Celeribacter indicus: one gene and its partner. The protein of the gene in region 1 binds, or shares a complex with, the protein of each later gene. Links are inferred from orthologs where the notes say so. Each region holds a gene or a part of one and is shown on either strand. Other genes may lie near its edges.

What was found.
Region 2: the proteins of uvrA (region 1) and mfd are in contact, whole or in part, in a crystal structure (PDB 4DFC), measured with the Escherichia coli proteins. The link is inferred for Celeribacter indicus from one-to-one orthologs.

What each region holds. Positions count from the first base shown.
Region 1 is NZ_CP004393.1:1,621,734-1,625,441, reverse strand. What follows is about bases 56-3,457. They hold uvrA (excinuclease ABC subunit UvrA), read right to left. Parts: upstream 3,151-3,457; coding sequence 256-3,150; downstream 56-255. Other genes in these bases: P73_RS08200 (NUDIX hydrolase), read right to left, coding at 56-259. Outside these bases: more of P73_RS08200, read right to left, coding at 1-55; P73_RS08190 (LysR family transcriptional regulator), read right to left, coding at 3,474-3,708. UniProt on the Escherichia coli protein: The UvrABC repair system catalyzes the recognition and processing of DNA lesions. UvrA is an ATPase and a DNA-binding protein. A damage recognition complex composed of 2 UvrA and 2 UvrB subunits scans DNA for abnormalities.
Region 2 is NZ_CP004393.1:2,533,691-2,538,056, forward strand. Bases 282-4,341 are described here. They hold mfd (transcription-repair coupling factor), read left to right. Parts: upstream 282-670; coding sequence 671-4,141; downstream 4,142-4,341. Other genes in these bases: P73_RS12810 (hypothetical protein), read left to right, coding at 282-660; P73_RS12820 (multidrug effflux MFS transporter), read right to left, coding at 4,145-4,341. In the rest of the region: more of P73_RS12810, read left to right, coding at 133-281; more of P73_RS12820, read right to left, coding at 4,342-4,366. UniProt on the Escherichia coli protein: Couples transcription and DNA repair by recognizing RNA polymerase (RNAP) stalled at DNA lesions. Mediates ATP-dependent release of RNAP and its truncated transcript from the DNA, and recruitment of nucleotide excision repair machinery to the damaged site.

The DNA of each region.
Region 1 (3,708 bases):
GGAAATGATGCGTCACCCGCCCCTCCTCCTCCCGCGCGATCACCTCCACATGGTCGAGGATGCCGCCCGCCGCGCCGCGCACGCCGGTTTCCTCCGACAGCTCACGCTCGGCGGCGCGCGCCAGCGGCTCGCCCCATTCGACATGGCCGCCCGGAAAGCCCCAGAGCCCGGCGTCGGGCGGGTTGGCCCGGCGCACCAGCAACAGCCGATCGCCTGCGCGGCAGACGGCGAGCACCGCGAGCTTCGGACGCGCGCTCACTCCGCCGCCCGGCGTTGCGCGGCCTTCTCGAGCATCGGGCGCAGGTAGCGTCCGGTATGGCTCGCCTCCACCGCCGCGACATCCTCCGGCGTGCCGGTCGCCACGATCCGCCCGCCGCCGTCGCCGCCCTCCGGCCCGATGTCGATGATATGATCGGCGGTCTTGATCACGTCGAGATTGTGCTCGATCACCACGACCGTGTTGCCCTGCTCGACCAGCTCGTGCAGCACCTCGAGCAGCTTGCGCACATCCTCGAAATGCAGGCCGGTGGTGGGCTCGTCGAGGATGTAGAGCGTGCGCCCCGTGGAGCGTTTCGACAGCTCCTTGGACAGCTTCACCCGCTGCGCCTCCCCGCCCGACAGCGTCGTCGCCTGCTGCCCGACCTTGATATAGCCGAGGCCCACGCGCATCAGCGCATCCATCTTCTCGCGGATCGAGGGCACCGCCTTGAAGAACTCCTGCGCATCTTCGACCGTCATATCAAGAACGTCGGCTATGCTCTTGCCCTTGAACTGGATTTCCAGGGTCTCGCGATTGTAGCGCTTGCCCTTGCAGGTCTCGCATTCCACATAGACGTCGGGCAGGAAATGCATCTCGATCTTGATCACGCCATCGCCCTGACAGGCCTCGCAGCGCCCGCCCTTGACGTTGAAGCTGAACCGCCCCGGCTTGTAGCCCCGCGCCTTCGCCTCCGGCAGGCCGGCGAACCAGTCGCGGATCGGGGTGAAGGCGCCGGTATAGGTCGCGGGGTTCGAGCGCGGCGTGCGCCCGATCGGGCGCTGGTCGATGTCGATCACCTTGTCGAGATGTTCGAAGCCGCGGATCGTCTCGCAGGGCGCGGGCGTCTCCCGCGCGCCGTTCAGCTTCATCGCGGCGTTCTTGTACAGCGTCTCGATGGTCAGCGTAGACTTGCCGCCGCCCGATACCCCGGTCACCGCCACGAATTTCCCGAGCGGGAATTCCGCCGTCACGGTCTTGAGGTTGTTGCCGGTCGCCCCCACCACGGTCAGCACCTTGCCATTGCCCGCGCGGCGTTCGGCGGGCACCGCGATCTCCCGCGTGCCGGCGAGGTACTGCCCGGTGAGGGAGGCAGGATCGGCCTCGATCTCTCCCGGCGTGCCGCGCGCGACCACGACGCCGCCATGCACACCCGCGCCGGGGCCGAGGTCGAAGACGTAATCGCTTTCGCGGATCATGTCCTCGTCATGCTCGACCACGATCACCGTGTTGCCCTGGTCGCGCAGGTTCTTCAGCGTCCCGATCAGCCGGTCGTTGTCACGCTGGTGCAGCCCGATGGAGGGTTCATCGAGCACGTAGAGCACGCCCTGCAAGCCGCTGCCGATCTGGGAGGCGAGCCGGATGCGCTGGCTCTCCCCGCCTGAAAGCGTGCCCGCGTTGCGGCTCATCGTCAGGTATTCGAGGCCGACGTTGTTGAGGAACCCGAGGCGTTCGCGGATCTCCTTGACGATGGCGCGGGCGATCTCCTGTTTCTGCGGCGTCAGGCTGTCCATCACGCCGAGCGTCCAGGCATAGGCTTCCCGGATCGACTTCTCCACCACCTGACCGACATGCAGCAGGCTGTCCTCTCCGCCTTCGGCAGAGCCGATCTTCACCGCCAGCGCCTCCGGCCGCAGGCGATAGCCGTGGCAATGGCCGCAGGGGCGGTTGTTCTGGTAGCGCTCGAATTCCTCGCGCACCCAGCTCGAATCGGTCTCGCGATAGCGGCGCTCCATGTTGGGGATCACCCCCTCGAAACTGCGCGTGACCTCGTAGACGCGGCCGCCGTCGTCGTAGCGGAATTTGATCTCCTCCGGCCCGGAGCCGTGGAGGAACACCTTCTGCACCTTTTCCGGCAGCTTGTTCCACGGCGTCGAGACCTTGAACCCATAATGTTTCGCCAGCGCCTCGATGGTCTGGAGGAAATAGGGCGTCTTGCCCTTGCGCCAGGGCGCGATGGCCCCGTCCGCGATCTTCAGCGCCGCATCCGGGACCACGAGGCGTTCGTCGAAGAACAGCTCGACCCCGAGCCCGTCGCAATGCGGACAGGCCCCGAAGGGCGCGTTGAAGGAAAAGAGCCGCGGCTCGATCTCCGGGATGGTGAAGCCCGACACCGGACAGGCGAAGTTTTCCGAAAACGTGATGCGCTCCGGCTCCCCCTCCCCCTCGCGCGGCGCGGTCTCGAGGATGGCGATGCCGTCGGCAAGGTCGAGCGCGGTGCGCAGGCTGTCGGCGAGCCGCGTCTCGAGCCCCTCGCGCACCACGATGCGGTCCACCACCACGTCGATGTTGTGGCGGAACTTCTTGTCGAGCGTGGGCGGTTCGTCGAGCTCGTAGAAGGCGCCGTTCACCTTCACCCGCTGGAAGCCCTGCTTGCGCAGCTCGAGGAATTCCTTGCGATATTCGCCCTTGCGGTCGCGCACGATGGGGGCGAGCAGGTAGCCGCGCGTCCCCTCCGGCAGCCGCATGGTGATGTCCACCATGTCCTGCACCTGCTGCGCCTCGATCGGCAGCCCGGTCACGGGGGAATACGGCGTGCCGGCGCGGGCGAAGAGCAGGCGCAGGTAATCGTAGATCTCCGTCACCGTTCCGACGGTCGAGCGCGGGTTCTTCGAGGTGGTCTTCTGTTCGATGGAGATGGCGGGGCTGAGGCCGGAAATGTGGTCCACGTCCGGCTTGCCCATCATGTCGAGGAACTGGCGGGCGTAGGCCGAGAGGCTCTCGACATAGCGGCGCTGGCCCTCGGCATAGATCGTGTCGAAGGCGAGCGAGGACTTGCCCGACCCCGACAGGCCGGTGATGACCACAAGCTCGTCGCGCGGGATGTCCACATCCACGCCCTTCAGGTTGTGCTCGCGCGCGCCGCGCACCTCGATGAATTTCAGCTCGGCCATTCTGGACCACCCCTTGTCTGCGGGCCGGGGCCGCCCCGGTCCCGGCAGTTCCTATCTAGTCGAGCGCCTGCGCCGATCCAACAGGAAAATGAGAACGGAACGGGAACCCGCCCACCCCCGCCCGATTTTGCGGCAGGGCCGGGCCGGACCGCGCCGGACGGCGGGAGGACGTCGCGGAGGCAAGACGCCGCCGGGGTGCCGGACAGGCCGGGCGAAAGCCGGGGCGACGCCCGGTTTGCCGGGAAGCGGCGGGGAAGGCGCGTGCCGATCGGGCTGCGCGACAGGGCGGCAACGGGATCCTTGCGGAGGCCGGCGCCGGGCGCCTATTCCGCCGCCTCGGAGACCGTGCCCTCGAATTTCGCGCCGTCCGGGCGGGTCACCGTATCGGCGGAGGAGGCGTCGGGCCCCATGTAGAAGCGCCGCCGCGCCGTGAAGCGACCGGCGATGAAGCGCATGAATTCCGTGACGCGCGGCACATGGCGCAGGTCGGGATGGGTCAGCACCCAGATCGGGACGTGGTCGGTCAGCGCAAGCTCCGGCACGCGCACGAGGGCCGGA
Region 2 (4,366 bases), 910 kb from region 1 along the record:
GGGTGGCATGGATTTTGTGGCGCTTCAAGGGTAGGAATCGCCGCGCCCCGGTCCTATTGATGACGCAGGACGCACAAACGCCGCCGCGCAAGAGCAGAGCGGGCTCACACCCGCCGGGAAAGAACGACGACCGTGGATTTCTACGCAACCCTTTTCGAACTCATCGACATGCGGTCCTTTTCCAACCTGTGGTACTGGATCGCGCTCGCGGTGCTGTGGTCGACCGCCTCCCATTTCGTCCTCGGCGTGCCCTTCGATCTCGCGCAGAAGGCGCGGCGGCAGGGGGGCGAGCGCATGGAGGAACTCGAGGCGATGGTGCGAATCAACATCGGGCGCCTGCTGAACATCGCGGAGGTCTCCGGCCTCCTGATCACCGCCCTCGTCGCGACCGTCATCACCGTGCTCGGCGTGACCGGCTTCGTCTACGGGGCGGAATTCTCGCAGGCGGTCTTCCTGATGGCGTTTCCGATGACGCTGGTCGCGTTGCTCAACCTGCGCACGGCGCGGCGGATCGCGGCACAGGCGCCGCGGGGAGAGGCCCTTGTCGCACTCCTGCGCCGCCACAGACTCTTCGTCCAGATCATCGGCATGCTGTCGATCTTCGTCACCGCCATGTGGGGCATGTATCAGAATATCGCAACCGGCCCGCTGGGCGGGTAAGGGGGCCGGAGTGACGGAACATATCAAGATCGGGGGAGCGCCCGAGGGGTTCGACGCCTTTCTTCTTGCGCGCGAGGTGGCGCGGGCGGCGGGTCCGGTCGTCCATGTCGCGCGCGACGACAAGCGGCTCGCGGCGCTGCGCGAGGCGTTGCGCTTCTTCGCGCCGGACCTGCCGGTGATCGACTTCCCGGCCTGGGACTGCCTGCCCTATGACCGGATTTCGCCCCATGCCGATATCTCCGCGGCGCGGATGGCGACGCTCGCGGCGCTCGTCCATGGCGCGCTGCCGAAACGCTTCGTCCTGCTCACGACGCTTTCGGCGGCGATGCAGCGCGTTCCCGCGCGGGAGACGCTGGCGGAGGCCGCCTTCGGGCTGCGCAAGGGGCAGCGGGTCAACGAGCGGCAGCTGCGGGACTTCTTCGTGCGCATGGGCTTCACCCAGGCGCCGACGGTGGTCGAGCACGGGGACTATGCGATCAGGGGCGGCATCATCGACGTGTTTCCGCCGGGGCATGAATTGCCGGTGAGGCTCGATTTCTTCGGCGATGAACTCGACGGCCTGCGCCGTTTCGATCCGGGCAGCCAGAAGACGGTGGACAGCCTTACGGAGATCACCTTCACCCCGGTGTCGGAGGTGATCCTCGACGAGGCTGCGATCACGCGCTTCCGGCAGAATTACCGCATCGAATTCGGGGCCGCGGGCAGCGACGATCCACTCTACGAGGCGGTCTCCGCCGGCAAGAAGCACGCCGGGATCGAGCATTGGCTACCCTATTTCCACGACCGCCTGGAAACCCTGTTCGACTACCTGCCGGAATCCGTGATTTCCCTTGACGATCAATCGACTGCCGCGCGTCTTTCGCGCTGGGAAGGCATCGTCGACCAATATGAGACGCGGCGTATCGCGCTCACCCAGAAGGGCCGGCTCGACAGCGTCTACAAGCCCTGTCCGCCGGGACTTCTCTACCTCGACGACGCGGCCTGGGAGGCGGCGGTGGCCGGGCGGCGCGTGCTGCATTTCCACCCGCTCGCGCAGGCCACGGGGCCGGGCGTCATCGACGCCGGCGGGCGGATCGGGCGCAATTTCGCGCCCGAGCGCCAGATGGAGGGCATCAATCTTTTCGAGGAGCTGGCGGATCACGTCGAAAAACGGCGCAAGCAGGGGCAGGTGGTGATCGCCTCCTGGTCCGAGGGCGCGCGCGAACGGCTGAAATCGCTGCTCGAGGATCAGGATCTGAGCGGGCTGAACGAGATCGGGGACTGGCGCGACGTGCCGGAAGGCACGGGCGGCGTCTACCTGTCGGTCTGGGCGCTCGAACAGGGGTTCGAGGCGCCGGTGGGCGGCGGCCATTCGGTCACGGTGATCTCCGAACAGGACGTGCTGGGCGACCGGCTGGTGCGCCGTCCGGGGCGCCGCAAGCGGGCGGAGTACTTCCTCACCGAATATTCCACGCTCACCCCCGGCGATCTGATCGTCCATGTCGATCACGGCGTCGGCATCTTTCGCGGGCTGGAGGTGGTCACGGCGGCGGGCGCGGCGCATGAATGCCTCCTGCTCGAATATGCGGGCGGCGACCGGCTTTACCTGCCGGTCGAGAACATCGAGCTTCTGAGCCGCTACGGCCATGAGGAGGGGCTTCTCGACAAGCTCGGCGGCGGCGCCTGGCAGGCCAAGAAGGCGCGGATGAAGGAACGTGTCCGCGAGGTGGCCGAGAAGCTCATGCGCATCGCCGCCGAACGGCATATCCGCAAGGCGCCGATCATGGAGCCGCCCGCCGACATGTGGGAGGCCTTCTGCGCGCGCTTCCCCTACAGCGAGACCGAGGATCAGCTTCGCGCGATCGAGGACGTGCTCGACGACCTCGAGGCCGGCCGGCCGATGGACCGGCTGATCTGCGGCGACGTGGGTTTCGGCAAGACCGAGGTGGCGATGCGCGCGGCTTTCGTCGCGGCGATGTCGGGCGCGCAGGTGGCGGTGATCGCGCCGACGACGCTGCTCGCGCGGCAGCATTTCCGCTCCTTCGCCGACCGGTTCCGCGGCTTTCCCCTCAACGTCCGGCCGATGTCCCGCTTCGTCTCCGCGCGCGACATGGCGAAGACGCGCGAGGAACTGGCCGACGGGACGGTGGATATCGTCGTGGGCACCCATGCGCTTCTGGCGAAATCGGTGAAATTCGCCAATCTCGGCCTGCTGATCGTGGACGAGGAACAGCGCTTCGGCGTGACCCACAAGGAACAGCTCAAATCGCTGCGCTCCAATATCCACGTGCTCACGCTCTCGGCAACGCCGATCCCGCGCACGCTCCAGATGTCGCTCACCGGGGTGCGCGACCTGTCGATCATCGGCACGCCGCCCGTGGACCGGCTGTCGATCCGCACCTATGTGAGCGAGTTCGACACGGTGACGATCCGCGAGGCGCTCTTGCGCGAACATTATCGCGGCGGGCAGAGTTTCTTTGTCGTGCCGCGCGTCTCCGACATTCCCGAGATCGAGGAGTTCCTGCGCGATCAGGTGCCCGAGGTCTCCGTCGTCGTCGCCCATGGCCAGATGGCGGCGGGCGAGCTCGACGAGCGGATGAATGCCTTCTACGACGGCAAGTATGACGTGCTTCTGGCCACGACGATCATCGAGAGCGGCATCGACATTCCGACCGCGAACACGATGGTCGTGCACCGCGCCGACATGTACGGTCTCGCACAGCTCTACCAGATCCGCGGCCGGGTCGGCCGGTCGAAATCGCGCGCCTATTGCTACCTCACGACGAAACCCCGCGCACCGCTCACGCCGCAGGCGGAGAAACGGCTGCGCGTGCTGGGCTCGCTCGACACGCTCGGCGCGGGTTTCACCCTCGCAAGCCAGGATCTCGACATTCGCGGGGCGGGCAATCTCGTGGGCGAGGAGCAGTCCGGCCATGTGCGCGAGGTGGGGTTCGAGCTTTACCAGTCGATGCTCGAGGACGCGATCGCGCGGATCCGCTCGGGCGAGGAACAGGTGAGCCTCGAGGACGGGCAATGGGCGCCGCAGATCAATCTCGGCGTGCCGGTGCTGATCCCCGAGGAGTACGTTCCCGATCTCGACGTGCGGCTCGGGCTTTATCGCCGGCTTTCGGGGCTGAAGACGAAGGTGGAGCTCGAAGGCTTCGCCGCCGAGCTGATCGACCGTTTCGGCAAGTTGCCGAAGGAGGTCAACACCCTGCTGCTCGTCGTGCGGATCAAGGAGAAATGCCGCGAGGCCGGGATTGCGCGGCTTGACGGCGGGCCGAAGGGCGCGACGATCCAGTTCCACAACGACAAATACGCCAATCCCGCGGGGCTCGTGGAGTTCATCCACGGCCAGAAGGGTCAGGCGAAGGTGAAGGACAACAAGATCGTCATCCGCCGCGACTGGAGCCGCGATGCCGACAAGATCAAGGGCGCCTTTTCCATCGCGCAGGATCTGGCGAAGTTCGCGAAGGCCGCCCCGCAGAAGGCGAAGGGCTGAGCCTCAGCGGCGCTCGAGCCGGAACAGGAAGAGCGCGAGGCCGGAGCAGATCATGCCCGCCGTCACCACGGGGATCGCGGTGCCGTTGAACATCAGGCCGACCGGCGCCGCGATCAGGACCGATCCCATCGTGAAGGTCGCGCCGATCAGTGAATTGGCGAGGCCCGCGAGCCGGCCGAGCGGCGAGAGCGCGAGCGCGTTCAGGTTGCCGAAGGTCAGCGCGGC